DNA from 3 places in the Caldifermentibacillus hisashii genome. Region 3 is predicted to be linked to each of the others. Evidence: riboswitches for the same ligand, from Rfam matches in the RefSeq annotation. Region 3 holds a riboswitch; each other region holds the start of a gene.
The links. Region 3 has a riboswitch for thiamine pyrophosphate ahead of tenA (thiaminase II). Riboswitches for the same ligand answer to the same signal wherever they lie in the genome.
Positions count from the first base shown of each region.

Region 1 (11,246 bases), 1.8 Mb from region 3:
GCAAAATTAACCGGAATGCGGCAAAAGTACTAAAGAAACAATTGGAGTCCGAAGAAGCACAAGGGAAAATGGTTCGTGTCTATGTGACTCATGAACACGGTGATCATGTTCATTATGGATTAACGTTTGATACACCAACGGAGCATGATGAAATTGTTAAAACGGACAAAGATATTGATGTTTTACTGGATAAAAGAAATGACTGGTTAGATGGTGTCTGGATTCAATATTTTTATGTTCCTGAAGAAGGATTTGTCATTACTAATCCGACAAAAGGCGGACATCACCATCACTAAATGATAAATATATTTTCAAAAGGCTCTGTTAACCACTACTAATTGAAGTTTCCCTGTATTCGTCACAGGTTGAAGCACTTGGTTTAACAGAGGTTTTTAAAAAAATTTATTGGGGGAGTTATGGCTACAAAAAAATATTATGTCGTTTGGAAAGGTACGAACACAGGTATTTTCACTTCATGGGATGACTGTAAACGAAATGTTCAAGGAGTTCCGGGTGCAAAATACAAATCATTCCCATCGCTAAAAGAGGCAGAAATTGCTTTTCAGAGCGGTTGGCAAGCATATTACGGGGAAAACACAAAAAGTGACAAGAAAGCAAAGGCAAGAATACAAACGAACATTCAACAGAACCATGATTATATTGAAGACAGTATCGCTGTCGATGCGGCATGCAGCGGGAATCCGGGTCCAATGGAATATAAAGGCGTTTGTCTAAAAACCGGTCAAACATTATTTCACTTTGGTCCAATCGTAGGAACAAATAATATCGGTGAATTTCTGGCCATTGTCCATGCCCTCGGATTTTTACAAAAGAAAAACTTGTCTATTCCGATTTATTCTGATTCGCAAACTGCCATCAAATGGGTAAAAATGAAAAAAGCGAATACAAATTTACCGTTAACCAAGGAAACAGAACAAGTATGGAATTTAATCAAACGCGGAGAGCAATGGTTGCAAACACATTCCTATGCCAATCCAATTATTAAATGGGAGACGAAACTATGGGGAGAGAACAAAGCCGATTTTGGCAGGAAATAAATTAATTGATATCTTATGCACAATGTACTTGTTTTTTCGGTTAAACGAACAACCGGTGGGGGATATTGTGCTCCCCCGGGGATTGAAATGTCACTTAGTAATTGGTTATTCAACAATCTTATCTTTCCGGGTCATCTTTTTCCAGTTAATTGAGGGACATTGAAAAAAGTAACGAACATGGCCCTCAATTTTGCTCGGTTTTTCCATTTGGTAAGATAAGTACTTCCACTCTTCGATTTTTTGCCTTTCCTTCTTCGGTATCATTGGAAGCAATCGGTTGAAATTCACCAAATCCTTTCGCACTAAACATTCTTGGATCAAGCTGCTCATTTTCTAAGATGATTTTCATAAAATTAACGGCACGCATGACACTAAGCTCCCAGTTTGATGAAAAATTAGAATTCTGGATCGGAACATTGTCCGTGTGCCCGCTAATAATGACGTTGTGCGGAGGGTCAATGACGAGTAAGTCGCTGATTTCTTTTGCAATCGCAATATCTTCTTCACGCACTTCAGCACTTCCGGAATCAAACAAAACACTGTCATTAATTGTAACAAGAAGCCCCTCGCTCGTTAACGAAGTTTTCAGCTGACCGGTTAGCCCTTTTTCCAAAATGTACTGGTTGACTCGCTCTTGAGTAGCACTTAAAGTAGTTTGTTCGTCAACCGATACTTTGGTCTGTTCTTTTGCCTTCTCTAATTTTTCCTTCGTTTCATCTGCCAGCTCTTCACCATTTTTTTGTTCAATACTTTCGTAGTCAACAATCCCTGTTCCTCCTGTAAAAATTTCGCTAAATACCTTTGACATGGACTGAAATTTTTGGGCATCTACCGCACTGGATGCAAACAATACAATAAATAAGGCAAGTAATAAAGTCATTAAATCCGAGTATGGTAATAACCAAGTTTCATTAAATTCTTTATCGTCCTTTTCCTTTTTACGCCTGCTCATTATTCGGTTCCCTGCCTTCATCTAAAAAATGTTGCCGCTCATCAGTCGGTAAAAAGGATGAAAGTTTCTGCTCAATTTCTTTCGGTGTTTCTCCTTGAAGAATGGAGAGGATTCCCTCAATCATCAACAATTTCATACGAACTTCCAGCTTTGATTTCCGACGTAATTTATTGGCAAACGGGTTCCAGAGTATATACCCGGTGAAAATACCGAGTAAAGTAGCGATAAAGGCAGCACTAATGGCATGCCCCAATTTCTCTGTATCACTCATATCGCCGAGAGCGGCAATTAAACCAACGACCGCTCCAAGAACCCCAAGCGTCGGTGCGTATGTTCCTGCTTGGGAAAAGATTTGCGCTCCAACAGCATGACGTTCTTCCATGGCATCAATTTCTTCCAACAAAACATCACGAATATAATCGGGGGTCTTCCCGTCAATAGCCATACCCATTCCATTTTTTAAAAACGGGTCATCAATTTCTTCCAGTTTTTTTTCTAAAACAAGTATTCCTTCCTTCCGTGCGATTTGTGACCATTCCGAAAACAACTTAATTGCTTCGGTCATCTTTATACTCTTTTGTTCAGTAAAAAGTATTTTAAATAACTTTGGAATATTTTTTAATTCACTCATTGGAAAAGCGATTGTAACAGATGCTATTGTACCTAACAAAATTATTAAAAATGCGGCTGGATTGTTTAAAGCAACAATATCGACACCTTTTAAAACCATCCCGACACCGACTGCAACAATTCCAAAAATAATACCAAGTAATGAAGTTTTATCCATTTAAATCACCTATCTACCATCATTTTTGCCCTAATTATCAAATTGATAAAAAGTCATTTCATATTCAGACATGTACTTTATATTTGATTTCAGGCTAATATACTATCTCACTTTTTATCGACATTTTTTTACAAAATTTAATAGCAGGTAAAAAAATAATGTTTTTGCGCCAAAATAATACAGAAGAAATTAAGAAAATTTATGATTTCGTGCACCTGACATACAAATCCACCCATAAGTATGTTAGAATAATAAAATATTAGGGAAAGATTTAATAGAATGGAGTTTGTTTATGAAACTAGTAAGTTGGAATGTCAATGGCCTAAGAGCATGTGTGAAAAAAGGCTTTTTGGAATATTTTTATGACATAGATGCAGATATTTTTTGTATACAAGAAACGAAATTAAAAGAGGGCCAGATTGACGTTGATTTACCGGGATACTTACAATATTGGAACTACGCCGAAAAGAAAGGGTATTCCGGAACAGCTGTGTTTACAAAATATAAACCATTGACGGTTTCATATGGTTTTTCTCCGGAAGAAAGTGAGCGAGAAGGAAGAATCATTACCTTGGAGTATGAGAATTTTTACTTAGTGAATGTATATACGCCAAATTCACAGCGAGATTTGGCAAGATTGAAGTTTCGCTTAGAATGGGAAGATAAGCTGAAGAAATATCTATTGGCATTAAATGAAAAGAAGCCTGTGGTGTACTGTGGTGATTTAAATGTTGCCCATCAGGAGATTGATTTGAAAAACGCTAAGTCCAATATCGGTAATTCCGGGTTCACGTATGAAGAACGAGAAAAAATGACAAATTTACTGGCTTCCGGGTTTATTGATACATTTCGTTATTTACATCCGGATGCGGTCGACCGTTATACTTGGTGGAGCTATATGAACAAAGTACGGGATAGAAATATCGGATGGCGTATTGATTATTTTATTGTTTCAGAAAGTATAAAAGAAAAAATTGTAAATGCCGACATTCATTCACATGTATTAGGAAGTGACCATTGTCCGATTCTTTTAGAAATCGACCTGTAATATTTCCTTCGTATTGCCAATATTTTTCATCTAAAAGGGAATTATGTTAAAATTACGAAGTGTTATTCTTTTTTAGAATGCTTTTCTAGGAATAATAAGACTAGTAGAAAGATTAAATAGTTTATTTCCTATTTTTGTGATGATTTTGAAAACTATTTAAGTTTATATACAACAAATTGAAAGGAAAGAAAGCTGTATGAAAAAAATTAAAATAACATGTGACCGTACGGCCGATCTTCCCGATGAATATCTTATTCAAAATGATATTGAAACAATTCCTCTCTATATTATTTTAGATGATAAAACCTATCGGGACGGAATCGATATTACTCCTGATGATATATTTTCCTATGCGGAACGAACAGGAAAACTACCTAAAACGGCAGCTGCCTCAGTTCAAAATTATTTTGATATATTCTCAAAATATGAGTCCTATGATGCCGTTATTCATATTAGTCTGGGTGAGAATTTTTCCAGTTCTTATCAAAATGCATACTTGGCTTCTCAAAAGTTTCATAACGTGCATGTGATTAATTCGGACAATTTATCAACCGGCACCGGTCATATCGTTATGGAAGCTGTTCATTTAGTAGAACAAGGAATGGAAGTTAAAAGTATTGTAAGAACATTAACAGAACTCGTTCCCAGAGTGGAAGCCAGTTTTGTCATTGACACGCTGGATTATTTGAAAATGGGGGGCAGATGTTCCGCTATTACTGCTTTTAGTGCAAACTTGTTAAATATTAAACCATGTATTGAAGTCATTAACGGGAAGATGGATGTGGGAAAAAAATATCGCGGACGCTTTGAAAAATCAATTGAAAAATATGTGGTTGACCGTTTGAAAGACCGAAACGACATTGTCCCGGACCGTATTTTTATAACCCATTCCGGATGCTCTGAGGATACTATTAAGCGAGTACATGAATTAATTAACCAGCACCAAAAATTTGAAGAAATTATCATCACGAAGGCATCTTGCACGATTTCCAGCCATTGCGGTCCCAATACACTTGGCATTCTTTTTAAAAGAATATAGAGGCACGACTTTCAAGCGGTGCCTCTTTTAATAAATTTGTTTATTATTTGGCATAAAAGTTTTCCGTATAATAAGGTTCAGCATTTGTGTTGAAAGCAACTCCCACACCTAAGTATTCATAATCCTTTTCAAGAATATTTTTTCGGTGACCAAGCGAATTCAATAATCCTTCATGGGCGAAGATACTGCTAAATTGGCCATATGCTAAGTTTTCTCCAGCAAGAATAAAAGTAATCTGGTCCGCTGCCATCCGATCGAATGGATCTTGTCCTTTGGGATTTGTATGGCTGAAATAAGCATTAGCCGCCATATCATCGCTATGCTTCCGGGCGGTTATGCGAACACGTTCATCCCAAGTTAATGGGCTTAGATTGTGTTTAACCCGTTCCGCATTCGTTAAATCAAATAGTTGATATTCAAAACCTTCCTTTAAAGCTTGGCTTCCATCGGTATACATGTCAGCCCGTTCGTTTTCAAGGGATTCACTAATGATTTGGATAGCTGTAACGGTATTATTTTCATGTATATCATAGAAGATTGTAATGTAACTGTTATCCTTGTGAAAAATATCGTATTCGCGGTCTTCAGGAAGATTGTAGCGAACAACCCCTTTTTGAATGCTCGTAAGCGGTTCTGTTCCCATCTTACTTAATACTTCTTCTTTTCCAGTGCCAATGCCAATACCGTTTGCTGATGATATTAAGTTTTGATTTGTAAATAATCCGGCAACTTTCCCATCTTTATTATAGGCAACCATGAAAAAGTTTTGATAGTTTTCATGATAAGTATGCCAGTTTGTATGATATTCATTTAAGCTGACTCTCTTCGGCTGCCCGTACATATTTTCTACATCTTGTTTTGACGAACCTAATTCAATATTTGCTATCGAAAAGGTTTGTTGTTCCGGTGCATTTAATGTAATTTCTTCGGCTTTATCATTGTTCTTGGGGTCATCTTCGGTCATTTCATTTATGGAATCGGTTATCCCGTATATAATATCATTTATGTCTTCTTTTATTTCCGACAAGTTAATTTGATCTGTTAAATCTGATATTCCTTCTTTAAGTTGGTCAATAAATGAATTGGTCTCTTGGTCAGCATTATTAGTGAAAGAAAATAATAATACTAGTGCAGCAATTATTAAAATAACCCGCAAATTTTGTCCACTCCTTTCAATCCCTTTACCCAAGCTCGTTTGGTAAAAGACTCGGACGCCATGACTGCTCAAGCTTTTCTTTTCTAATTATAACAGAAATGATTAGGTAAACCGCAAAGATGAGCGATTATAAATTTATAGAGTAATATCAATTCTACATGTTTTTCATTCGAATAGGAAAACCACAAACAGAACCATTCGCTTTCTCTTTAAATTTGTACATAATACCATACGTTAAAATATCTAGCAAATGGATGAAATAACCAAAAGAAAAACGGTGTGAGATTAGTTTCTCAGCACCGTTTTTTTTCACTAAATTTTGTTATCAACTTACAGCCAAGCAGCACCTACAATAATCAATAGGATGAATAGAACTACGATCAGGGCGAACCATCTTCCACCACCAAAACCGTAGCCGCCACCGTAGCCGCCGCCGTAGCCACCGTAGCCATATCCTCCATGGCATCCGTAAAAGCCCATTCAAATCCCTCCATTCGTGTAATAAAAATATTCTTTACTTGGAATTGTGTTGTTCATCATTCGTGACAGTCCATTCCTGTAATGACCAACAAACGCTAGTCATTCTCCAGAAACAAAGGACAATGAATAATCAATCAAAGTCCTTTATTTTACTTACCAAATGTACGCTGAACCAACGATGATTAATAGGATAAACAACACAACAATCAAGGCAAATCCTGCACCATATCCTCCTGCTGTTGGAGCACTCATCAATAAACACCTCCATGTTTATTTGTTAGCAGTATATGTATTAACCTGCAAATTGACTAGTCATCTGTCCCTGATTCATAAAATTGGGCAATTACCTATAAGAAATGTTTAATGGAAAAGAGAAGGATAATAAAAGATCTGTTCTTCACAACAGAACAGACCTTAAATTTAAATTATTTGAAAAGTATATCATTTCGGTCGAACTTTTTTTACAATGGATGCCATCTGTTTAACTAATGGATCAGCTTGTTTGACTATTTTATTCACTTGCCCGATGGATTGGGAAATTTTATCAAAATCCCAGTGACCATCATTTGTTTTAAAGTAATCAAAAAATATCTGAGAAGAAGGTTTATTAACATGTTGAACAGGGAAAAAAGGATTTCTTGGCCGCCGTGGTCCTAGTGGTCCCTGGTTATATGGAAACATGGTTCTCCCTCCTTTCAAAATGTCAGAAACTGATGATGATACTTTATTTATATTTCTTTGCCGATCATTTGGTAAAGGCATTCGTCTTGCTTTGGTATTTGAAATATTTTATCGATTTTGGATTACTGCTTGTTGCATAGTTAATTAACGGAGCAGCATAACAATGAATGAAAAAAAACTCATCATCCGAATTTCTTCTAAACATATACCGTCAAAAGTTCCACCTTTAAAAATTTTTTATCCTCCGATTGCTTTACTACATTTTTCGGTTCAGGTAGAATAACAATATGCATGAAAAGATAAGGGCGATTGCGATTCACATAGCTGGAAAACTTGTGAGTTATAAAAGAACACAGATTTTTCCGGGAATCAAAAGTTTAAGGGAAGGTCACTATGAACGAAGAAAACATTACTAGAATTTTTTTGAATGATAAAGAATATATTTTGATCGGAACTGCTCACGTATCAAAAAACAGTGCCGAGCAAGTGAAGGAAATTATTGAAACAGAACAGCCGGATTCAGTTTGCATTGAGTTGGATCAAGGACGATTTCAATCTATTACGGAAGGAAACAAGTGGAAAGATACGGATATTTTTAAAATTATTAAAGAGAAAAGGGCAGGGATGGTATTTATCAATTTGGCACTTTCATCTTTTCAGAAAAGAATGGCTGATCAAATGGGGATTAAACCCGGTCAAGAGATGATTCAAGGAATTGAATCGGCTAAAACGGTTGGTGCAAAACTTATTCTAGCTGATCGAAATATTCAAACTACCTTTTCCCGCATTTGGCACAGCATGAATTTTAAAGAAAAAATGATGCTTCTCACCCAAGTTATAGCCGGTATTTTTACCGATGAAAAAATAACGGAAGAAGATTTGGAACAATTAAAAACAAAAGACAGCATTGATGCCATGCTTAATGAGTTTACTGAAAATTTACCGCAATTGAAAAAACCGTTGATTGATGAACGGGATCAATATTTGGCTGAGAAAATAAGAACGGCACCCGGTGAAAAAGTCGTAGCTGTATTAGGTGCAGCTCATGTTCCCGGTGTTTCAAGAGAAATAGAAAAAACGCATGATTTAACTGAATTAACAAAAACACCGCCAAAGTCGAAAAAACCAAAAATTATCGGCTGGTCGATCCCCGTTCTTATTATTGCCATTATCGTTTATACATTTTTCGCGAACCCGGATGCAGGGATGCAACAAACATGGAGTTGGATTTTATGGCACGGCTCTTTGTCAGCACTTGGAGCGGCGTTGGCATTTGGTCATCCGCTAACCATTTTAACTGCTTTTGTGGCAGCTCCCATTACCGCTTTAAATCCGTTGCTTGCTTCCGGATGGTTTGCAGGATTGGTACAAGCGTTTGTACGAAAACCGACTGTTGGTGATTTCGAAAACCTGTCAAATGATATTTCATCCGTAAAAGGGTTTTGGAACAATAAAGTAACACGAATTTTATTGATCATTATTTTATCCAATATTGGCAGCTCCATCGGCACATTTATTGGCGGTGCGGATGTATTGCGGTTATTCTTTAAAAATTTTTAATGAAAAAAGTTAGGCTTGAAATGAATGGAAAAATATGTAATAGTATAAATAAGTGAAAACTGAATATGAAAATAAGTTTGTAGGGGAACCGGTGTTGCCGGTTGAGAGTGCGTCCGTAAGATGCTGACCCTTGAACCTGATCTGGTTAATACCTGCGTAGGGAACATACTTTTTTGCGATATGAATGAAATTTCTTACATGAAGTATGTGCCCTAGGATGATTCCTGGGGTTTTTTCATTCTCTCTCCCTCTTCAAACTTGTTTTCAAATCATAATGAAGAAAGGGGAACACGCATGAAAAAAATACTTTTTCTTGCCGTATTTACCATGCTTTTAGCTGCATGCCGGGGAGAAACTGCAAATTCTGGTTCCGGAACTTCGAAAAATGATCAAGATAAGCTAGAAAAAGCAAATATCGTCTTGGATTGGACACCGAATACGAACCATACCGGTTTATACGTGGCACAGGAAAAAGGGTATTTCAAGGAAGAAGGATTGGATGTTGATATCATCATGCCGGGTGATGCGGGGGCAGACAATCTTGTGGCATCCGGACAAGCCGAGTTTGGTATCAGTTACCAGGAAGGGATTACCGAGGCTCGAATCCAAGGAGTGCCAATTGTTTCTGTTGCAGCGATTATCCAACATAATACATCCGGTTTTGCTTCATTAAAAGACAAAAATATAAAAACTCCAAAAGATTTCGAAGGGAAAACTTATGGAGGGTGGGGAGCACCACTTGAAAAAGCGATTATTGAATCGTTAATGAAACAGGATCATCATGCGGATGTCGGAAAAGTAAACATCATCAATATTGGCGATACCGACTTTTTTACTGCGACAAAACAAAATATTGATTTTACCTGGATTTATTACGGGTGGACAGGCGTGGAAGCTGAATTACGTAACACCCCGATTAACATGGTCTGGTTAACTGACTATAGTGATAAGCTTGATTATTATACGCCCGTTATCTCTACGAATGAGACAATGATTAAAGAAAAGCCGGAGACAATCAGGAAATTTTTACGGGCAGTGACAAAAGGGTATGAGTTTGCTATCGAAAATCCGGAAGAAGCGGCAAATATATTAATCGCTGCCGAGCCCGAACTTGACCCGGATCTCGTCCAAGCTTCCCAAAAGTGGCTCGCTACAAAATACAAAGATGACGCAGCACGTTGGGGAGAGCAAAAATTGGAAGTATGGGAAAACTATTCGCAATGGATGTATGACAATGGTTTACTAGAAAAACAGTTAGATAGTAAAAAGGCGTTTACAAACGAATTTTTACCGGAATCGTAATTTACAAGAAATGGAGGAGAAAACAAATGGCTAATGCATTAGTAAGCATCCAAATCATTCCTAAAACAAAAAACGGTGAGGATACAATTCCTTATATTGACGAGGCCATTAAAGTCATAACGGATTCAGGAGTAAAATATCAAGTTAATCCGCTTGAGACAACAATGGAAGGTGACTTGACGGAACTTATAAAGATTGTTGAAAAAATGAATAAGAAGATGATAGAGCTAAATTGCCCAAGTGTCATTTCGCAAATAAAAGTGTTCTATAATCCTGATGGTGCGTCAATGGACCAGTTGACTGAAAAATATCGGTGATGAAAACAATTTGGCAAAAAGGATGGGGGGCACTTTTTGTTGTCATTCTTTTATTCATCAGTTGGGAGGCAAGTGTCCGTATCTTCCGTGTACCAAATTGGTTGTTGCCATCTCCTTCACAAATTGTGAAAGAGATGGTTGAAGGGTACCATGTGTACGGGGAGCACCTTTTACCTACGTTATCGTTGGCACTTTCCGGATTAATGGTCGGCTGTTTGATTGGAATCATTATCGGGATTGGTTTACATATCGTTCCATTTTTACGGCAAGCGTTTTATCCATTACTGATTATCTCGCAAAACATCCCGGTTATTGTACTGGCACCGCTCCTTGTCATTTGGTTTGGCTTTGGGATGTTACCAAAAATGATTGTGATTACGCTTGTTTGTTTTTTCCCGATTACCGTATCTTTACTGGACGGGTTCCAGCATACCGATCGAGAATTATGGAATTATATGAAAATGGCCGGGGCAACGAGGAAGCAACTGTTTTGGAAATTAGAATGGCCGCAAGCAATCCCTGCCTTGTTTTCCGGATTAAAAATTTCTGCAACGTATAGTGTAATGGGGGCCGTCATATCGGAATGGCTTGGAGCAGAAAGAGGCATTGGTGTTTATATGACATTGGCATCATCTTCATTCCGGACCGATCGTGTTTTTGTTGCCATATTATTCGTTGTTACGTTTAGTCTGTTATTGTTTGCCTTCATCGTATTTCTGGAAAAATTGGTCATTAAGTGGGATCCGGAGAAGGAAGGGTTGATTGATGAGTGAATTGGTTATTGACAGTATATACAAGTCATTTGGCGCTGATCAAGTTTTACATGATGTATCCTTTGCTGCTCATGACGGGGAATTCATATCGAT
Region 1 covers NZ_CP155467.1:2,090,003-2,101,248, reverse strand. Annotated here, with positions in the region: gene NSQ14_RS09900 (heme biosynthesis protein HemY) at 1-296, shown strand, start outside; gene NSQ14_RS09895 (viroplasmin family protein) at 417-1,058, shown strand; gene motB (flagellar motor protein MotB) at 1,243-2,010, opposite strand; gene motA (flagellar motor stator protein MotA) at 1,997-2,797, opposite strand; gene NSQ14_RS09880 (exodeoxyribonuclease III) at 3,090-3,845, shown strand; gene NSQ14_RS09875 (DegV family protein) at 4,042-4,884, shown strand; gene NSQ14_RS09870 (CAP-associated domain-containing protein) at 4,928-6,040, opposite strand; gene yjcZ (sporulation protein YjcZ) at 6,371-6,520, opposite strand; gene NSQ14_RS09860 (YjcZ family sporulation protein) at 6,674-6,772, opposite strand; gene NSQ14_RS09855 (YppG family protein) at 6,962-7,201, opposite strand; gene NSQ14_RS09850 (TraB/GumN family protein) at 7,595-8,761, shown strand; TPP riboswitch at 8,833-8,941, shown strand; gene NSQ14_RS09845 (ABC transporter substrate-binding protein) at 9,056-10,063, shown strand; gene NSQ14_RS09840 (thiamine-binding protein) at 10,090-10,380, shown strand; gene NSQ14_RS09835 (ABC transporter permease) at 10,380-11,153, shown strand; gene NSQ14_RS09830 (ABC transporter ATP-binding protein) at 11,146-11,246, shown strand, end outside.
Region 1: another riboswitch for thiamine pyrophosphate. It lies ahead of NSQ14_RS09845 (ABC transporter substrate-binding protein); the one in region 3 lies ahead of tenA (thiaminase II).

Region 2 (11,246 bases), 1.6 Mb from region 3:
AATCATTTCCGGATTGCCCGGTCCGTTTTAAGCTATATGCTTCATCGATAAATAAAACACCACCCAATGCTTTTTCAACAATCATTCGTACATTTTCTTCCGTTTGGCCAACGAATGAACCGACAAGTTGGGATCGGTTTGTTTCAATCACCTCTTCACTTGGCAAAACGCCCAATTCATGGTAAATTTTTGCCAGTAAACGAGCAATCGTTGTCTTTCCGGTACCCGGATTTCCTAGTAAAATCATGTTTAGGCTTGGTTCATCTTTCGTCTGCAATCCGTACTCTTTTCGTGCCTTTTGAAATTTTAAGTAACGATAAAAGTTTTCAATTCTTCTTTTTACATCTGTTAACCCGATCATTTCGTTTAACTGTTGCAGTGCTGTTGTTTCTTGGTCCTCGGCTGGATCCACAAAATAATTTATCCACCTGTTTTTCAATTCAGTAATTGTTGTTACGGTTTCCTGGATTTGTTCAACTTGATTGACGTTATAAAAGGTCCGTCCGGATAATTCATCAAAGTCATTTAACCGTTTTTGGAGTTGAACAATTTCTTCAATAATTTTTTCAAGTACCTCGATAAGATCATCATACGTTTTTTTCATTTGTTCATTGTCTTTAAACAATAAAAGTTCATGCTGGAGCTGCTGTAATTCTTCATCGGCAAGCAATAAAAATGATTCACATACTTGTCTGTATTTTAATAATGTCGATTGCCGTTGGGAGCGATTATCAGATTCCCTTAGCGGCGGGAATACAAGTGAGTTAGTCAGTTGCCTTTTTTCCTGCAAACGATATGTACTTAAAGATGAAAGGGCCGGTTTATTTTTCGGATCGATTTTCAAAGCATGCTCCAGCCAACGTTTAATAAATTGTTGATTCATGCCTGTATTTAACAATTGATTTGTAAAGGACACAATCAGATCAGCTAAATATTTAGGTTGTTCAGATTTCAGTTGATCATAATTAGAAATGAGATAGTCAAGCATTTCTTGTTCACTATAGGTTTTCTTTATTTGCTCAGCTTTACTGCTATTCATTTTATTCATAATATAAATCACTTTCTAATGCTATTTTCACTTATTATACTTTTGAAAAGGTTTCCAATGCAAATTAAGACAATGAAAACAAAACGGGAGATCGTAAAGACCTCCCTATAGTACCTAGTTACTCGTGTTGCGAATGGTATTCATCTTTAATTTCATCCCGCATAGCCGCAATGCTTTCTCGCCGACGTTCATTTTTGTTACGAATTTGTTGCTGTTGTTCCTCACTAGCTGTTTTCATAGATTGTTCAGCCTCATGAATATTTTCAATTGTATTTTGTACCATATTTTGCAGTTTTTCTACATTATCAGACCGATCATCCGGTTTCGGAGTATGATTCATTCGATTTAGCCCTCCTTGATGTAATAAAGGTTCTATCTTATTTTTAACAGTTATCGGAAAACTATACGAATACAATAAAATTGAATAAGTAATTGGGCGTTACTCCCCTTTTGTTTGAATTACTTGAGCATGCTGACCGGATTGATCTTGCATTTTCTTCCCTTTGTTTCCTCCGTATTTCCTTGGCTGCATTCCAATATGGTCCGGTTGATATGCTTTAGCGTTCCTTTTTGGATTACTCATCTTATCCCTCCTCTTTTATCCCGCCTTAACGGGCAATAAGCTCCCCATCTCAAGATTTTCGAGTTTAGAAAGAAGTTAAATGGGGACGGGCTGCCCGCATGCGTCCGATTGGTTCAACTAACCATCCGTGTGAGATACGTCACACTTTATTTATCTTGTATCTAATACAACCGGTTATGTAAAGAAAAAAATGTAAGCAATGTCGACGCTTACATTTTTCCAAAATTTATTCTGCCTTTTTTATTTGTTTTTCCTCAATTTTTCTTTCAATTTTTTCCATAATTTCCTGATCCTTTAAAATTTGTGATTTATTTTGTTTAACAAGTTCGGAAAATGAGCGATTTCTACTTTTTCCCAATTTTCTCACACTCCTTTATATTCATAATATCACATATTATTGACAAAAGCTCGCTAAATTATGACAAAAATTTGACATTTTTTGTTGATTTAGAAAAAAATTAAAAAAACCTGCCCTTCTATAAAGGACAGGTTAAAGATAATATGAATTAGTTTTTCGCAACTGCTTTTTTCTGTAGTTTTTCACGTAATACCATTTGCAAAATACCGCCGTGGCGATAGTAATCAATTTCAACTTCCGAGTCGAAACGAACAAGCGCTTCAAATTCAATAACATCGCCATTTTCTTTTTTCGCAGTTACTTTTACGTAATCACGTGGTTTGACATGTTCATCAATATGAACATCAATGATTTCATTTCCAGTTAAACCAAGTGTATCCGCACTTTCACCTTGTTTAAATTGTAATGGTAAAACACCCATCAATACAAGGTTGGAGCGGTGAATCCGTTCAAAGCTTTGGGCAATAACAGTTTTAATTCCAAGTAAATTCGTACCTTTCGCCGCCCAGTCACGTGATGATCCCATACCGTAATCATTACCGGCAAGAACAACAAGTCCAACACCTTTTTCTTTATATTTCATGCAAGCATCATAAATTGACATAACTTCACCGGTCGGCCAGTAAGTTGTATAGCCGCCTTCTGTTCCCGGTGCAATTTGGTTACGGATCCTGATATTTGCAAAAGTTCCGCGCATCATTACTTCATGGTTACCGCGACGAGAACCATAAGAGTTGAAATCACGTGGTTCAACACCTTTTTCTCTTAAATATTTTCCGGCTGGTGTATTCATTCCGATTGATCCTGCCGGAGAAATATGGTCAGTTGTGACAGAATCGCCAAATTTACCAACTACTCTCATACCGGTTAATGGTTTTACTTCATCAGGTTCCGGTTTCAAGTTTTCAAAGAATGGCGGGTTTTGAATATATGTTGAATCTGAATCCCAATTGTATAACGGATCATCACTCGTTTCAATGGCATTCCACCGTTCATTATCATCGAAAACATGTTCATATTGTTTGCGGAATAATTCCGGTGTAACTGTACGTTTTACATAATCGTTTACTTCATCCGTTGTCGGCCAAATGTCTTTCAAGAAAACATCATTTCCGTCTTTATCTTTACCAATTGGATCGTTTTGAAGATCGATATCCACTGATCCGGCCAAAGCATAGGCAACAACAAGAGGCGGTGAAGCTAAATAGTTAGCCTTAACTAGTGGATGAATTCGTCCTTCAAAGTTACGGTTACCGGATAAAACGGATGTAACTAAAAGGTCTGCATCACTTACAGCTTTTTCAATTTCAGGTAAAAGCGGACCAGAGTTACCAATACATGTTGTACAACCATAACCGACAAGATTGAAACCGATTTGTTCTAAATAAGGTAATAAGCCGGAATCTCTTAAATAACCGGTAACAACTTTTGAACCTGGTGCCAAAGACGTTTTAACATATTTCGGTGGCTGTAAACCTTTTTCAACAGCTTTTTTCGCAACAAGTCCGGCACCTAGCATAACATACGGGTTCGATGTATTTGTACAGCTTGTAATTGCTGCGATGGCAACAGCACCGGTTTTCATTTTTACATTGGACCCATCGGCGAAAGTAACTGTTGTTTCTTTATCTAATTCTTCAGGTTTTAAGCCGAAGCCTTGGTTACCGGCAGGTGCACTAATTGCTGTATGAAATGCTTCTTTCATTTTTGACAATGGAATTAAATCTTGCGGACGTTTTGGCCCGGAAAGATTTGCTTCAATTGTTGATAAATCAAGCTCAATAACATTAGTATAAACCGGTTCTTCATTTTCCGGTGTAAAGAATAGATCATTATTTTGTAAATAAGTTTTTACTAATTCAATATGTTCCTCACTGCGTCCGGTGAGCCGTAAGTATGACAAAGATTCTTCATCAACCGGGAAGAAACCGCAAGTAGCCCCGTATTCAGGTGCCATATTGGCAATGGTTGCCCGATCAGCAAGCGGCAATGTTGATACACCCGGTCCAAAGAACTCGACAAACTTCCCAACAACCCCTTTTTGCCGTAAAATTTGCGTTACTTTTAATGCTAAATCTGTTGCTGTTGCGCCGTTTGGCAATTGATTTGTCAATTTAACACCAATGACTTCCGGGATAGGGAAATAAGACGGTTGTCCGAGCATCCCTGCTTCCGCTTCAATACCGCCGACACCCCAACCAAGTACACCAATACCGTTAATCATTGTCGTATGAGAATCAGTACCTACTAACGTATCAGGGAATGCGATATATTCTCCATCGCCTTCTTCCACAGCATGAACAACATTGGCCAAATATTCCAAATTCACTTGGTGAACAATACCTGTGGCCGGTGGTACAGCCCGGTAATTATCAAATGCTTTTTGTGCCCAGCTCAGGAACTGATAACGTTCTGCATTACGCTTAAATTCGAGTTCCATATTTAAACGCAATGCATCATTTGTTCCGTACTTATCAACTTGTACTGAATGGTCAATAACTAGATCAACCGGTATTTCCGGATTGATTTGATCTGGATCACCACCAAGATCTGCCATTGCCTTTCTGAGCGAAGCAAGATCAACTACAGCAGGAACTCCGGTAAAGTCTTGTAAGATTACTCGTGAAGGTTTGAACGGTACTTCGGCATCCTTCACTTCATCAGAACCCCATTTTGCCAAATGGTCAACGTGTTCCTTTGTAATGACACGTCCATCTACTTGTCGAAGGACTGATTCAAGTAATACCCGGATCGAATAAGGTAGACGGGAAATTTTTGCTACCCCTGCATCTTCAATTGATTTCAGACGATAATAATGATATCGTTTTCCGTTTAGTTGAAAGGATTTCTTTGCATCGTATAGTGCTTTGTTTGACAAAATAACTCCCCCCTTAAAGCAAATAGTAGAAAAGTTAGACATTCGAAGTCCAATATAACTTTCCTTTTAGTCTATATTAATATAATTTATAAGATAAGTAAATTATGACTATATTATTGTTATACATAATTTTTTCTTATCATTTTACTGAAATAACCATCAGTAAAAATGAAAACTATTATGTTACGATAATTACCTGCCAACCAGAAAAAATTGCAAAGTGGCTGGAGCCGGACAAAAACCTTCCTATAGTCAATTTACTATTATTTTTTATAAAGTAAAAAAAAGCAATCAAATAATTGATTGCTTTTTACCTTGATGGGGCATGCAGGGCTCGAACCTGCGACCCGCTGATTAAGAGTCAGCTGCTCTTCCAACTGAGCTAATACCCCGTTCTGTTGACAAAGAATATTCTACTGCTTTTAAGAAGACTTGTCAACAGTAAATGTGAAAAAAACTCAAAAAGGACTATCCCAATGGAATAGTCGCAAAAAGCTTATTCTAGATTTTGTTTCATTGTATCAATCTCTGCTTGGTAATTCTCCAGTTGTTTTCTTTGCGTTTCACTAGCTACTTCATGTGCGTTTTCAAGTTGTTGTTCCGTTTCATCAATTTCCTGCTTCAAACGTTTCAGATAATGCCCGTATTCCGATGAAGAAGGATCAAGTTGTTGATAAATATCTCTAGCTTGTTCCATTCCTTGCTCCGCCGCTTGAAATGCCTGTTGTTTATTTTTATGGTAAGGCATAACATCACCCCTTTTTTATCGTGCTCATTAGGAAAAATTTTATTCGATTATCTTTCATTCTTTATGAACATGCTATACTCGAAAGGTCCCCTAAAATTGTAAGGAGGGAAAACAATGAATAAAAATGATGGTTCAGACGTAAGGAAAAATGCCAGAAAAGGTGATGGTAATGGAACACAGCCTGAACCGTTAAGTGGGTCAAAAAAGGTAAAAAACCAAAATCATTCAAGAAAAAATAATAATCCGGGGCATGGGATGTAATTTGATGTAGTCTTCAACATCAAATATATAAAATTCAAATAATTTAACGAATTTTTTATGTCACTAAATAATAAGTGATACGTAAAATAGAGGTAATACGATATATTTTTATATAGCTCAAATTTGGGGGGACCTAAAATGAATGGGAAAGATGAAAACGCCCCATTTGATTCCAAATTAATTGAAAACTGGTTTGAACAGTTTTTTCTTGATCCACTTACAACATACTTGGATAAAACAGTATTTCGTATTGACTTATTCGAAACTGAAAATGAATTTATTGTTGAGGCACTTTTACCGTCTTGTCAAAAGGAAAATATCCATGTTGCCGTTAACGGACAAGAACTTTCCATAAAAGTAAAGGATCACAAGAAAAATCATCCTCATTCCCACAATTATAAAATACGAACGGTTACGTTTCCCATGTCGATTGATGAACTCAAGATAGATACACGGTTTGAACATGATATACTTGAAATAAAATTATACAAAAAAGATAAATAATAAAAATATGAGGCATCACGGCAGGTTTGCCTTGATGTCATTTTTTTAGTGACTGGAAATTCTCACCAATTTGGAGTAAAATTGTCAAAAATAGCAAAAATCATATGGAGGAATTTTAAATGGCACAATCATTCCAACAATATTTAGAAACTCATCAAAGCGAAAACTTGGAGCAATTAAAAGAATTTTTAAAAATCCCCAGCATCAGTGCCTTATCTGAACATAAAGGAGATGTCCTTAAAGCAGCAGAATGGCTCCGTGATGAACTGACAAGAATTGGTCTCGAACATGTTCAAGTGCTGGAGACAAAAGGTAATCCTGTTGTATATGGAGATTGGCTTCATGCCGAAAATAAACCGACCGTGCTTATTTATGGTCATTATGATGTCCAACCGGTTGACCCGTTAAACTTATGGGAAACACCTCCATTTGACCCGGAAGTCCGTGACGGAAAAATATATGCCCGTGGTGCCAGCGATGATAAAGGACAAGTATTTATGCATATTAAAGCACTTGAGGCGCTATTTCAAACGGACGGAAAACTTCCTGTTAATGTAAAAATCATTTTCGAAGGTGAAGAAGAAATTGGCAGCCCGAACTTACCGATTTTCTTACAAAGCCATAAAGAAATGCTGCAAGCGGATGTGTTGGTCATTTCTGATACGGATATGCTTGATAAAGGTAAACCGTCGATTTGTTATGGTCTACGGGGCTTAACCGGTTTGCAAATTGATGTCAAAGGGGCTAATAGTGATCTTCATTCCGGCAGTTTCGGCGGCGGTGTGCAAAATCCTGCTCATGCCCTTGTTGAAATTCTCGCTTCTTTTCATGACAGTGAAGGTCGAATTTTAGTAGAGGGATTTTACGATAAAGTTGAGGAAATTACTGAAGAAGAAAAGAAAGCAATTGCTCAAGTCCCTTCTGATGATGAAAAGATCCGTCAAGAACTTGGTGTACCGGAACTATTTGGCGAACCCGGTTATAGCTTCTATGAACGAACTTCTTATCGTCCAACCTTGGAAATTAACGGCATGTATAGCGGCTTTCAAGGTGAGGGCATTAAAACGGTATTACCTAATACGGCAACTGCAAAAATTACTTGCCGACTCGTTCCAAATCAAGATCCTGCAGAAATTTTTCAATTATTAGTAAAACATATTGAAAATCATAAACCTAAAGGCGTTACCGTTCAAATCACTCCATTTGACCAAGGTTCACCTTTCTTAACACCATTTGATCACCCGGCTATCCAATCTGCCGGACGTGCTTGTGAAAAAGTTTACGGGACAAAAGTGGCTTACACAAGAAGTGGTGGCTCGATTCCGATTGTTGCCGATTTTAATGAAACATTAAATATACCGGTTGTTTTGCTTGGATTTGCCTTGGCCAGTGAAAACTTTCATGCACCAAATGAACATTTTCATTTAGAAAACTTTTATAAAGGGATGGAGACACTGTGCCATTATTGGTATGATCTGGCGGAATCCTTATAAGAAACGTTTGACTTTTATTAATTCGGTTAGGTTTCGAGTATTAGGGAAGTTCCAAGTTTCTGGAGCATCCCTAATACTTAATTTGCTTACTCCTTTTCCAGATAACGGATATAATCATTTAGTAAGTCGATTACATATTCTGCCTCTTCTTCCTTAAATGAGAAGAAATTTGTTTCTTGTACTTCATTCTCATCTTCCTCAAAAATCACACTTCGATAGAGCAAGCCGTCCCCATTCTCGGTATTGACACCTAATTTTAAAAGAATAGTAAAATGGTCACCTCCGTTCCAGTTTTGTTCAATTTCTAAATGTTTATCATTTGAAATCCACTGAATATTTTCTTCAATAACATCAATCTCGCTATAAGGGAATTCGTCTTCCAATTCTTCATTTTCTTCACTGCTTTCCACTTGCTCGTTTTCGTCATCTTCCTCAACATGATCCAAAAAGTCAAAAAATGCATCATAGATAAAGTCAATGATCTCTTCCAACTCAGTAAAAAGAATTTTTGAATTTAATTCAAAATCCTCATTCCAATAGTAAGAATAAAGTTCTTGATTTACCGGATCGAAGTAAATAGTGCAAAATTCAAAAATTTTTGTATCTATCTCTGTATAAAAAGATAGTGACGGGTGTTTTTTCGTCGTATTCACGGTTAACCGGATTTCGTAGTCATCAAATTTTGCACTCACTTCAGGTAAGCTTATACTGATTGCTTGTTCAATTCGAGACAACCATTCTAAGTTACTCAAATAAAATCCCTCCTTGTTTTCTGTACCATTCCTATGAATCCCCATTTTCAACTTTTTTATGTAAAACAGTTCCCATTTTTTAACTTTTTTGAATGGATAAAATAAAACAGGGGCTGCTCCTAATTGGATAGCCCCCTTCCTTATTTGCTTTATTGGTTTCGACTTACTGTTAAAACTCGTGGAGATGCTGACAAAAGGAACACCATAACAAACGAACAGAACAAAAATGAACCCAACCAAGCAGAGCCATTTACGATTAAAGAATATACCCAAGCCGGCTGTCCTTCAGGTGCGTAACTTCCCCAAAAAACGATTCCGGCAATGTAATGCCATATATATCTAGCAACACTACCGATAAACATAGCGAGAACAGCAAAACCTAAACCGGCCAATTTTTGTCCTTCACGAAATTTCCTTTGTATTACATTCATAAATAAGCCGGCAAATCCGACACAAGCAAATGCAACAAAATATTCAACAAGAAATTGGAACCAGTGAAGAAAAGTAACATCTCCTGTTACTACTTGCAGCAGTCCCCAAAGCAACCCGGATACTACACCATATCGGAATCCCCAACGGAAAGAAACGATAAATACCGGTACCATAGCAAATGACATACTAATCCATGGTCCCAATTGAATTGATGGCAACAAATCAATGATCAGTGCCAATGCCGCCATAATGGCAGACTCAATTAATGGTTGTAATTGTTTTGAACGCATAAAAAAACCTCCTATGTTTTTTTATCAAACGTTCCATAGGAAGCTAAGAAAAGTAGAAAATAAATCCTACCTCTCTTCCACAATCCCTACGCTAGTATTAACTAGACAGGTTCAAAGGGTCTGAATAGCTCTCTTTACGATTGCTATTCACTCTCAGCAACAGCTCCCCCTGTGGAAACGTTGATTTAATTGTCAAAAATATTATAGTACAAATCTTGGAAAATGGAAAGTTTTTAAAAACAAACATATTCAAAAAGGGAACTTTATTCTTTGGTGGGAATCAATATCCTCACTGATTATTTGACCGAACCAATCGGACGTTTTATAGGTTTCCTCGCGCCCGTTTGACTGAAATCTTAATAGGAGTACTAATTCCCATAAAAAACGGGAAGGATTCGTACTACTCCCTCCCGTTTCCCTATCTTTAGCTTGAGGTCGTTTCCACCGTTACAGTTTGTTTATTTCCATCTCGGTAAAAATCGATTTTAACGGAATCACCCGGTGTTACTTTGCTATATAAATATTTTCTTAATTCGGTAACATTTTTTATTTCATTGCCTTCAATACCAACAATGACATCATTTACTTTCAAACCTGCTTTAGCAGCCGGTGAGCCCGGTTCAACAGCGGCAACGACGATACCGTTTTCCAAGTTTCCAAACATACTCTGACGATAAAATTGAACAATATTCGATACATCATACATTTGAATACCTAAATATGGCCGTTTAATTTCACCGTTATTAATCAACTCTTCAGCAATTGGAATTACATCATTACTCGGAATCGCAAATCCTAAACCTTCCACACCGTCCTCAGCAATTTTTAAACTATTAATTCCGATAACTTCCCCATTTGCATTAATCAAAGCGCCACCACTATTGCCGGGATTAATGGCTGCATCCGTTTGAATAGCTGTGATTTCCCATTCCCCTGCAGATGTATTAACTGATATCGAACGTTCGGTAGCACTGACTATCCCTTGAGTTACCGTTCTTGAAAACTCTTCACCAAGCGGATTTCCAATCGCAATCACCTCATCACCGGTACGCAATTGGCTGGAATCTCCAAAACTAGCTACTTCATTAACATATTTTCCGTCAATTTTCAGAACCGCTAAATCGGTCAATGCATCTGCACCAACGACTTCAGCTTTTACTTTTTCACCGCTATATAATGATACTTGAATCTCGTTTGCCCCTTCGATGACATGATTATTTGTAATAATGTAACCATATTTATCATCCTTCTTAAAAATGACGCCCGAACCCGATCCGGTTTGAACACTTTCTGATTGCAAGTTAAACTGACTTTGCATTTTTTGAAGATTAATAACACCAACAATGGTCGGTGACAGTTCCTCAACGATATCGGCAATGGTTGCTTGATCTGCTTTTGTAAACGTACTCGTATACACCGCGTCTTTTGAAACCGGTTGAACTACTTTCGCGTCGGATGTCGTATCTCCATCATCATTCCCAATTGCCGGAAATCCAAAATAAGAAACAAGACCAACTGTTAATACAGAACTTATGATACCAACTAATAAATTTGATCCGATTGTTTTGACAATGGATTTCCTTTTCTTCTTATTTCTATCCTCATTCAAATGATTGTTCGGGTCACTACTTGTATTTGTTGAAGAATGACGAACAGTCTCTTGGGAATTTGCATGTTCCTCGTTTGTTTGTAAATCATTCCCATCCGATTGATTTGTCGTTTTATTCATCGCATTTTGATCGTTATCAATTGGTTTGTCGAAAGATTCATCATGATTATTGTTTGTGAAATCTTCCATGTTTATTAACCTCCCCTCTCTTTTTTCTACAATTATTTTAGACAAAAATTATGAATAAATTATGAATAGAAGTAGAAAAAAAATGAAAAATGTACAGGAAT
Region 2 covers NZ_CP155467.1:1,902,784-1,914,029, reverse strand. Annotated here, with positions in the region: gene NSQ14_RS08970 (AAA family ATPase) at 1-1,048, opposite strand, end outside; gene tlp (small acid-soluble spore protein Tlp) at 1,167-1,388, opposite strand; gene NSQ14_RS08960 (acid-soluble spore protein N) at 1,488-1,631, opposite strand; gene NSQ14_RS08955 (FbpB family small basic protein) at 1,858-1,989, opposite strand; gene acnA (aconitate hydratase AcnA) at 2,138-4,867, opposite strand; tRNA gene NSQ14_RS08945 (tRNA-Lys) at 5,187-5,259, opposite strand; gene NSQ14_RS08940 (hypothetical protein) at 5,364-5,615, opposite strand; gene NSQ14_RS08935 (small acid-soluble spore protein P) at 5,730-5,876, shown strand; gene NSQ14_RS08930 (Hsp20/alpha crystallin family protein) at 6,015-6,380, shown strand; gene NSQ14_RS08925 (dipeptidase) at 6,500-7,873, shown strand; gene NSQ14_RS08920 (hypothetical protein) at 7,960-8,625, opposite strand; gene thiT (energy-coupled thiamine transporter ThiT) at 8,775-9,347, opposite strand; TPP riboswitch at 9,413-9,527, opposite strand; gene NSQ14_RS08910 (S1C family serine protease) at 9,772-11,145, opposite strand.
Region 2: another riboswitch for thiamine pyrophosphate. It lies ahead of thiT (energy-coupled thiamine transporter ThiT); the one in region 3 lies ahead of tenA (thiaminase II).

Region 3 (11,246 bases):
TCGCGTTCAACGGTATAAAACGGCAAATTTGACAGGGAAGCTAAGGCTGTTGCTGCTTGGTGAATTTGATCATCCGTGCTGGTTGTTTTCACGTTATTATAGCTTTTTGCTTTATATACCGGTTCCCCTTTTTGATTCAGGCCATTTTCATAAAGGACACGGAAGCTTGTTTTTACAATATTTGCTTTTGCCATCTCTATCACCTCCTCCCTTCATTTTTGTTATAGAAGGTTTTGCAAAAAATGGTCATCGTTTTTAAAAAATTTTTTTGAAGTAGCATAAAACTTTGATTAGTGGGAGGTAATGCTTGTAGTAGTACGAACGGCATGTTTAGAGGTTGATCGGTACCGATTGTTCTTGAGAGCGAATCTCGTGGCCGCTTTTTCATCACCGCTTAATTATATTTTTACAGTAAAAAAAGCCGGCTCAATAGAACCGACTTCCAACAAACTTAATCAAAATTATCCTTTTAAAAATCCCGGTTGGGCAAAACTGGGGTTCGGATACTTATAAAAGCCTTCTCCTGTTTCGCGCCCAAGTTTTCCTTTATCAATGTATTCCCTCTTTAATAATTCAGCAAGCTTCATAAACTCTTCATTACCCGTTGCTTCGGCTTTTGCCAATGTAATATTATACGCTGTTCTTATTCCTACTACATCGAGGATCGCAAATGGTCCAAGTGGAGCTCCGGTGGCAATCATCCATGTTTTGTCAATTGTTTCAGGATCGGAAACTTCTTTTACCAATAACATTTGAGCAGCTTCCAAAAATGGAACTAATAAAGAATTTAAAATATAACCCGGTTGTTCCTTATATAAAGGTAAAGCGACCATTCCAATTGCTTTAGCAAATTCAATTATTTGATCAAAATATTGCATGTCTGTACCGGGATGTTTCATAACTTCTGCGGTATTATTTTTCCAAATTTCATTGGCAAAGTGCAGAGCCAAGAATTTTTCCGGACGTCCTGTTGCTTCAGCAAATTGGCTCGGTAATAAGGTTGAAGAGTTTGTCACAAAGACAGTTTTATCGGGTGCAACCGCCGCCAATTTTTTATAAAAATCGACTTTAATTTCAACTCGTTCCGGAACAGCTTCAATGACAAGATCAGCATCTTTAACCGCTTCAGCTAAATCACTATAAAATGAAAGACGATCGTAAGCAGCATCGACTTCTTCTTGAGTTGCCTTTAAATCTTCTTGATAACGAGGTTTTAGTTTCTTGATTCTCTCTTTTGCCAGTTCCAATGCTTCATCGTTAATATCGTAGACAGAAACTTGAAATCCGTGAAAAGCAGTTTGGTAGGCAATTTGGCTGCCCAATACTCCACTTCCGGCGACTGTAATATTTTTGTAGTTCATCAGAATGCCCCTTTCTGTATAGCCGAGATTTGTATATTACTAGAATTGCAAGTGCTTACAATTATGTGATTAAATGGAATCAACCACTATAAACATTGTACAACTTTCACATTCTTTTTGTCTATTATTCTGTTTGGCGATAAAAATGAATAGGGAATCTGGAAAAATTCGGCAACGGGAACAGCCTCCAATATAATGAAACCTTGAAGAGATTTAACCGTATATATGTTAAGAATTGATGATTGAGGTGGGGACCTGTGTCTAACTTTCAACGTCCAAAAATACGTATTCCGAAAACAAAAAGTGAGTGGGTTTGGGATGTCATCGGTTATACTGCTTACATTGGTTCAATCGTATTTTTGTTGACCATCTGGAATCGGCTTCCGGATCAAGTGCCGGCTCATTTTAATTTAGCCGGTGAAGTGGATCGGTGGGGGTCAAAATGGGAGTTAATTATCTTACCGATTATTGGCGGGATAACACTGATTATTATGCAATTTTTGGAAAAACATCCGGAAGTGCATAATTATCCGAGCCGGTTAAATGAATCCAACGCACCGCAATTTTATTTACTAAGCAGAAAAATGTTGAATCAGGTTAAGAATATGTGTTCGCTTATTTTTACTGCGATTATATTAGAATCTGTAACCATCGCATTAAAATGGGGTAAGGGATTTGGTGTATGGTTTTTGCCCGTTCTTATCATTGCTGCCTTCATCCCGCTCATTATCGGGTTAATACAACAGCGTAAGATTAAGTAGGACTATCTTCTTGGCTAATCAAGAAGATAGTCCGACAAGAGGTGGATTATGAGAATAGTTTGCGAATTTCCTAGCTGTCTCGAACATAGCGCCACTTGAATGAACAGAATAGTTTGCGAATGTCCTAGCTGTCTCGAACAGCGTCACTTGAATGAACAGAGCAGTTTTGGAAATGGCCATTCCTTCTCGACCATAGCGTCAATTGAATGAACAGAACAGTTTTCGAAACGCTCTTGCCGCCTCAACCATAGCCTCACTTGAGTAGTTTCCGATAGGCTTTTGCCACTTCGAACGGGTCATTTGCTTTCATAATCCCGGAAACGACCGCAATGCCGGCAATGTTTTTACCGCCTAGCATTGAGACATTTTCTAAGTTGATTCCGCCAATGGCTACTGCCGGAATTTGAATTGTTTCTAAGATTTTGTCCAGCATTCCGGGTGGGAGCACCTTTGCATCTGCTTTTGAAGTAGTTGGAAATACAGCGCCAACTCCGACATAGTTCGCCCCGTTTAATTCTGCTTCACGAGCTTCCTCAGGATTGCCGACAGATACGCCAACAATCATTGATAAGGGAATGATTTTTCTTATCGCCGGAGCGGGGAGGTCGCTCTGTCCGACATGTACCCCATCTGCTCCGACAGCCAAGGCAATATCAACGCGATCATTTATAATTAGCGGTATTTGATATTTTTCCGTTAACTCCCTCAGTTTTACAGCCTTTTCATAAAAGACTTTACCGTTCCCGGATTTTTCCCTCAGTTGGACAATGGTTACCCCGCCTTGAATAGCCAACTCCACTTTCTTAAGCAGTTCATCTTTGGGCAGTGTTTCATCGGTTACTAAATAGAGACGATAATCGATAGTCATAAGATCACCCCGGTTAATTTGGAAAGATTCATATGTTTATATAATGAAAGATTTTCAAAATTAGAGACGGCATCGATTAAGTTTACTCGAAAAGTACCTAGTCCCAAATGACCCTCCAAGTTATTTTTTGCTACCTCTCCTGCAATCCCCATAACTGCCATCCCGGCGATACTTGCAGCTAACCAATCATCGGTAACGGCTGCAAAAGAGGCAATGAGCGCAGTACTCATACAACCCGTTCCGGTAACTTTTGTCAATAAAAGATCGCCATTACGTAACCCGTAAGTCGTTTTTCCATCAGAAATAATATCTGTTTCGCCGCTAATCACAGTAGTCACGGAATACATATTAGCGGTAGTTTCTGCGATTACCTGTTTACTTTCGGCGACATCCCCGGCATCGACGCCCCTTGTTTTGACCTCGTCATTTATAAGGGCATTGATTTCTGAAACATTTCCGCGAACGATGGCGACATCAACTTTTTCAAAAAAATCACGAATCACTCGGGTTCGGTATGGCGTCGCACCCGCTCCAACGGGATCAACAACAACCGGAATTCCTTTCTTGTTTGCTGTTTTTCCTGCTATTAACATGGCTTCATACATTCCATCATTAATTGTGCCAAAGTTAATCACAACCGCATCTGCTAAGTTTGCCATATCACGAACATCGTTTTTTCCTGTTGTCATAACAGGTGATGCCCCAATTGCCAATGTCACATTTGCACAGTCGTTAATTGTTACATTATTTGTCATTTGGTGGATTAGCGGATTTTTTTGCTGAACCTTGGTTAATAATGCTTGAAATTTTGATATGTCCATTAAAAAACCACTCCTCGTATAAGTAATAAGGGTTGCTTCACTGAATATTTGGTGAACACCAATTAATCTATGAATAAGTTGCGCCACCTCGCTAACGTTCCATACCTTTACCGCGGTGAACACTTTGAATAAGGCCGGCTACCTAAGTTTTATTGGTTCATAAGATGGGCTCGTTTATATAATTCATAAAAATGGTTGGTTGGTCCATGCCCGTTTCCGAGATCCAAACTATGCTCAATTGCCACTTCAATATAGGCTTTTGCCAATTGCACAGACGTTAATAATGTGTTCCCTTTGGCAAGGTTGGCAGCGATGGCACTGGACAAAGTACAACCGGTTCCGTGCGTATTTTTTGTATGGACACGTTTGCCTTTCACCCAATAGAAATTTTCTCCGTCATAAAAGAGGTCATTCGGGTCGGTGCTTAAGTGTCCGCCTTTTAGCAACACCGACTTTACGCCCAGTTTTTTAAAGGAAATACAAGCACTCTTCATATCCAGTTCGTTTAAAATTTTTTGCTCTGTTAAGATTTCCGCCTCCGGAATATTTGGTGTGATGATATCGGCAAGCGGCATCAGTTCTTCCTTGAGAGCAGAAATTGCATCTTCCGCCAGTAATCGATGTCCACCTTTTGAAACCATGACCGGATCGAGAACAATATGGTTTGGTTGATATTTGGCAAGTGTCTCAGCAACCGTTGTAACAATCGATGGGCTGGACAACATCCCAATTTTGACCGCATCCACTTTAAAATCATCAAAAACAGCCTCAATTTGATCTTGAATGATTTGTTCATCAATATTTTGGACAGAGCGGACTTCAACCGTGTTCTGTGCGGTTATTGCAGTAATGACGGACATTCCGTATACACCGTGTGCGGCAAATGTCTTTAAATCGGCTTGAATTCCCGCCCCGCCGCCTGAATCAGAGCCGGCGATGGTTAATGCTGTTTTCATGGATGATTCCTCCCCATGCTTTATTTTTTTGCAATGCTTTTAATAATACATAGCCGAAGAACGCCCCTGCAAAAGAACTTAACGTGAAGGCAGGGATAAAACCGAAAAGAGTTGCCTCTTGACCGAGTAAGAAAACGGCGATGGGATAACAAGCCAAGGCCCCGAGAATCCCTGTGCCAATAACCTCACCGGCTGCGGCAAAGATAAGCTTATTTGTTTTCGTATAAATATAAGCTGCCAAAAATGCCCCGATCATACTTCCCGGAAAGGCGAAAATACTTCCCGTTCCAAGCAAATTTCGTAAAAGTGAGGAAATAAAGGCTTGTGCAACCGCATAACCGGGCCCGAGCAAAACTGCCGATAGTAAGTTTGCAAAATGTTGTATCGGAAAAATTTTTGCAAAACCTACCGGAATATAAACTAGGCTACTTGAAACAGTTGTCACAGCTGCAATTATTGCGGTTATCGTCATTTTTTGTGTTTTTCTCATGGAATCATCCTTCCCGTTTTTTAGGACGCGAATAAAAAATCAGATTGGCCAGTCTTGTTTTTTCTCATTCATTTCCCAAAATAAATATTCATATTTTGAGGTGATTTGAAAATGCTGCTCTATCGTATGAAGTTCCTCTTCTGATTTTTCGATTGTCAATTCATCGATTAAGTCAATTAACCACTGGGTCCCAGCGCCGAACGTTTCCGAAGAGTAGGTTTCAATCCATTTTTTATAAGGATTTGTCGCCAGCGTTTCTCCATAAGTTGATTTTAATAGTTTCCCAATTTCCCAATAATCCCAAGCACACGGCAATAGACAGGCAACGAGTTCAGCAAGGCTTCCATTGGCTGCCACTTTTCGCATATAACTCGTATAGGCAAGGTTAATTGGTGTTGGTTCAGTTGCTTCTAAATCAGCGCGGGTAATTCCAAACTCGGCAGCGTATTGACGGTGTAGTTCCATTTCGAAATGCAAAGTTTCATGGAGAACCGCAGCAAATTTTGTCATGATTTTAAGGTTATTTGCCTTCTCTACCCCGATAGCAAACAACTTCGCATAGTCAATTAAATATACATAGTCCTGCTTCAGATAAAAGATAAATTTTTCCCGGTCTAATGTTCCGGTTCCCAACCCAACGACAAAAGGATGCTGATGGTTTTTCTCCCAAATCGGTTGAACGTTTTGATAGAGTCGGTTTGAAAAATTTTGCTTCAACAATAATTCCTCCTTGTTTACCGAGGAACCGATTGCTTTGAACCAGCGATCTGTAGGGTCAGTGTAAGTAATGATAAAAATATTGGTAATGAGCTTTATTGTTTAGTTTCCGGTGTCCCTCACTTTTTTAATGAAAAAGGGTCCTGGAAAACTAATCGATCTGAAGGGGAAATAAAAAACCGCCCTCCATGATCGGAAAGCGGTTTGGTAAATTACAAAAATATGTAGATTGTAATTTATTAACCTACTTCCCTCCGCTAGTACGAACTAGATCAGGTTCAAAGGGTACTTCTCAGCCAACCGGCGCCCCTAGTAGAGTTTTATGAATATTCATTTTCATTACTTTTAACATATCATAGTCGGGGACTTTGTGCAACAGGAGATTTATTTTTGATTTCTTGATTTAGGTCAATTTTTTTTGAAAAGGGACATCTTATAATCAACTTGTAAGTAAAATACAGGAGGTAAGAGAAATGAGTATCTTAAGTCCCGAAGAAGCATTGAAAAAAGAATTAGAACAAGATCAAGTGGAACATGATCATCATCATCCGACTGCTGCAGCTATGACGAATCATGTCGTTGCAAATTTGGCCATATTGTGGACAAAGCTTCATCAATATCATTGGTATGTGAAAGGTTCAGAGTTCTTAACACTTCATGAAAAATTTGAACAATTGTATCGTGAAGCGGCAAACTGGTATGATAAAATTGCAGAAACCTTACTTGCAATTGATGCCAAACCTTTTTCGACAACGGAACAAAATATGAAGTACACTTTTTTAGAAGAAAGTGCGGCAAATAAATACTTACCGGCACATGATATGGTTGCTAATATTGTGGATGATTTCCGCATGACCCGGGATGTTGTTCAACGTGCGATCAAATTAGCTAAGGAACAAGACCAACCGGTTTTGGAAGATGTATTAATTGATTTTAAAGGTTATCTCGAAAAAGAAATCTGGATGTTGCAAGCTTTTCTGGGTAAAACGGCCTTAGAAGATGAAGAAGAGTAATCTTATTTTTTATGGGAAATTATGGTAATGATGTTATTATGTGCGACGAGGGAGCCTGTTTTTCACTGGGAACATATTAAACCGGGCTTCCTGTGCGATGAGGAACAGTGAGTTTATTTTTCACGAGGAACAGGTTAATGATGTTATTAAATCAAGCTTTTTGTGCGACGAAGAAGAGTAATCTTATCATTCATGAGAAAGAGGGGATTCAATGGCACATGAACACTGTCATAACCACGCCTCTTGTATCCGGCTCGTGCCCATATTCAACCATTTAGATGACGAACAAATGGATAAAATTGCCGAATCAGCGAAAAAACTGGACTTGAAAAAGGGAGAAATGCTTTTCCATGCCGGTGATGAAGACGACACCTTGTACATCGTCAATAGTGGGAAAATTAGGGTATACCGCCTATCCGACACGGGTAAGGAACAGCTGGTAAGAATTTTGAATCCGGGTGACTTTACCGGGGAGTGGGCCCTTTTTCATCCGGGAGAGGTACATGAAAATTATGCCGAGGCCGTTCAAGATTCATCCGTATGCTTGATTAAACAAAAAGATTTGCAACGGTACTTAACGGAATATCCGCAAATATCTTTAAAAATTATTTCGGAAATGTCGGAGCGGCTAATGAATTCCGAAAAACAAACGATGCAAGTGGCCATTGAAAAGGTAGAATCGCGAATTCTTTCATTTTTAGCTGATTGTGTGGAAAAAGGGGCAGGAAATAGTCCGGTGATCACACTACCAATGGCAAAAAAAGATCTGGCCTCCTATTTAGGTACAACACCGGAAACGATAAGCCGAAAGTTTACTGAGTTGGAGAAACAAGGTTTGATTGAGCAATTGCCAAAGCGGAAAATTAAAATCAATGACTTAGATCAACTTTTGTTATATGGGGAATAGAGGTCCTAAGAACAAATCTTAGGGCTTTTTTCTATATAAAAAACCATTTTCAGTCTCTGCGGTGTGGCCTGACGCTACATGAGGGACCTCAATCGTGCCCTATCCGAATTCAACAGTCCCCCCAGTAATTCACCAATTCCCCCTTGAAATCAACAGTAAAAAAGGAAAATTCAACAGTACTCGGGTATAAATTCAACAATAAAATTGAAAAATTCAACAGCTCACCCAGTGAATTCAACAGTAGAAAAGGAGAAATCACCAGTGTACCCAGCGAATTCAACAGTAGAACCCCTGAATTCACCAGCCCTCCCCTCAAATTCACCAGTCGCCACTTTTAGGCAAGAAGCCTCATTTTTATCGACGAAACATGTTTCACCAATATTGATGAAGGTCAATTTTTTTTCGTCGCCGATTCTTTAAAATAAAGACAAAGATAAATATTGGAGGGATTAAAATGACCGCAAAAATAAATCAACATAAAAACCAGATTACGTGGATTTCGGGAACTTTGATTATCGCCGCAATTCTATCCAAGTTATTTCACTTGAGTGGATTAAGTAACAGTTTCCTCATTATTGCAACTGTAATCGCCATTGTACCTATAGCGATTAAAGCATGGCAGGCAATGATAATGAGAACTTTTAGTATCGAATTACTTGTCTTCATAGCAGTAATTGGAGCGGTTTTTATTCAGGAATATACAGAGTCAGCCGTCGTTACATTCCTATTCTTATTAGGCGACTATCTGGAAGCAAGAACTTTAGAAAAAACACGTTCATCATTAAAAGAACTTGTAGATATGGCACCGCAAGAAGCAATTTTACTACATGCAGACGGTTCTCGGGAGGAAATAGATATTGACTTGGTTGAGGAAGGAAATCGCTTAGTCGTTTTACCCGGCGGAAAAATTCCGGTGGACGGACGTATTGTAAAGGGACATGCACTTATTAATGAAGCTGCGATCACCGGTGAATCCATACCGGCGAATAAAGCGGAAAATGATCGTGTGTATAGCGGTTCTATTCTCGATAACGGGTATATCGAAATCATTGCTGAGAAAGTCGGTGAAGATACGACTTTTGCAAAAATTATTGAACTCGTTGAAGAAGCACAAGAATCAAAATCGAGTGCAGAACGTTTCTTGGATCGTTTTGCCAATTACTATACACCGGCCGTTGTTATTTTATCATTATTTGTTTTCGCATTTACTCGTGACTTACATTTGGCCATTACTTTTCTTGTTATCGCATGCCCGGGTGCTTTAGTAATCGGGGCACCGGTGTCAGCCGTTGCAGGAATCGGGAACGGTGCAAAAAATGGTGTCCTCATAAAGGGCGGTGACATTATGGAGAAATTTGCCAAAGTTGATACCCTTGTCTTTGATAAAACCGGTACCTTAACAAAAGGAAAACCGACAGTAACCGATTTTCACAATTTGACCTCAATGCCGACAAGGAAACTATTAGCGCTTATTGCAAAAGCAGAAACCATTTCTGAACACCATTTAGGTCAGACAATTGTTAAAGAAGCAGAAAAAAACGGAATTGATTTGTCTCGTTTTCAAATAACGGAAAGTGAAGCAATTAAAGGGAACGGGATTACGGCAACCGTAGACGGGTATTCAATTGTTGCCGGGAACCGTAAATTGATGAATGGAAAAGGAATCAAAATTAATTACGGGGCTAGTCTCTATGCAATTGAACGGGAAAAAGCAGGGAATACCGCTATCTTTATCGGAATAAACGGAGAACTGGCTGCCATTATCTCTATTGCGGATCAAATTCGTGATGATGCAAAGGCGGCATTAGCAGATATGCGAGCCAATGGTGTGAAACGAATCATTATGTTAACCGGTGATAACCGCCATACCGCAGAGGCCGTAGCAAATGAACTTGGGATGGATGAATTTCATGCGGAACTGTTGCCAAATGAAAAAGTTGAGTATGTAAAAAAATTGAAGGATCAGGGGGCAATTGTTGCGATGGCCGGAGATGGAATCAATGATGCGCCGGCAATTGCTACAGCAGATATTGGACTGGCGATGGGGGAAGGGGGAACTGATGTCTCAATGGAAACTGCTGATGTTGTATTAATGGCCGATAAGCTCTCCCAATATGCCCATGCTTTTGCCTTATCGAAAGCGACCATTCGGAATATGCGGCAAAACATCTTTATTGCTTTAGCGGTTGTTGTCATCCTTTTACTGGGCGTCTTGGCGGACCAAGTACACCTTGCCGGGGGAATGTTTATTCATGAAGGAAGTGTCCTTGTCGTCATTTTAAATGCCATGCGGTTAATCGGCTTTAAAACAAAAATAGCAAGTGAAGCTGGGAAAACAGACGGCAGGCAGAGAGAAAAATTAGTGGCTTAAGAGAAAACTTGATACCCGTCAATTTTTTTACAAGGGAATTCATATAAAATAAAAGTACAAAATAACAAGGAGGAATGAACATGGCAAAAGCAGTTATGCAATTAGAAACCTTAACTTGTCCATCTTGTATGAAAAAAATTCAAGGGACGCTAGAAAAAATGGACGGGGTTAATCGTGCAAAAGTTCTTTTCAATTCCAGCAAGGCCAAAGTCGAATTCGATGAAAGCATAGTAACCAAAGAAGACCTGAAAAAAATTGTTGAAAAATTAGGGTACCAAGTTTTAAATGTAAAAACAGCGTGATTTCGTGTCGCAAAAAAGCCGGGAAGGAGAAAACCTCTATCCCGGCTTTTGTTTATACATAAAAATTAAGGACTGGCATGTTTAATAAGAAATGATCTTTTTCACATCATCTAAATGATTATAATTAAAAATATTACTCAAAATTAATTCCAATGTTATGACATCAAGTTTCTTTATATCTTCTTTCATTTCCTCTGGCAAACAGCCGAATTTTACTGTCAACAATTGAAGAGCGGTTTTAGATAATGCTTTTGCTTCCCCTCTTTCCATCAGTTCTATACCCTATATTATACAATTTTATCTGGTTCTTCGCCATCATTTCGTGTAACCGTTCGCATAACAGTGGGGTTGAAATGAATTTTATACCTATCTAATCCTAACTGCATGATCTCGTAGTTCAAGAGTTGATAGGGAAATTTGGTAGGGGAGTACACCATAGTGGAGAACCCTCAAAATAAATTGAATTTCACTATTTTTTCATATACTATTAGGTAGATAAAGAAAACTCGGGCGTCCGAGCCTTTAGGCGATGGCAAAGACGCAAGAGCACTTATACTTAATTCTTAAAATTTCCAACTACGTTGAATTCGCTTCTTTGCTGGAAATTTATACTTTCTTAACGTAAAAAATAGAAAAGACAGGTGAATGAATGTGGCTGAGTTTACCCATTTTAATGAAG
Region 3 covers NZ_CP155467.1:313,531-324,776, forward strand. Annotated here, with positions in the region: gene NSQ14_RS01615 (DUF1659 domain-containing protein) at 1-194, opposite strand, end outside; gene NSQ14_RS01620 (3-hydroxyacyl-CoA dehydrogenase) at 462-1,361, opposite strand; gene NSQ14_RS01625 (DUF1648 domain-containing protein) at 1,619-2,122, shown strand; gene thiE (thiamine phosphate synthase) at 2,376-2,990, opposite strand; gene thiM (hydroxyethylthiazole kinase) at 2,987-3,811, opposite strand; gene thiD (bifunctional hydroxymethylpyrimidine kinase/phosphomethylpyrimidine kinase) at 3,961-4,767, opposite strand; gene thiW (energy coupling factor transporter S component ThiW) at 4,736-5,257, opposite strand; gene tenA (thiaminase II) at 5,297-6,007, opposite strand; TPP riboswitch at 6,207-6,295, opposite strand; gene NSQ14_RS01655 (Dps family protein) at 6,448-6,987, shown strand; gene NSQ14_RS01660 (Crp/Fnr family transcriptional regulator) at 7,199-7,894, shown strand; gene NSQ14_RS01665 (cation-translocating P-type ATPase) at 8,349-10,265, shown strand; gene NSQ14_RS01670 (heavy-metal-associated domain-containing protein) at 10,346-10,567, shown strand; gene NSQ14_RS01675 (DUF4351 domain-containing protein) at 10,649-10,837, opposite strand; gene moaC (cyclic pyranopterin monophosphate synthase MoaC) at 11,219-11,246, shown strand, end outside.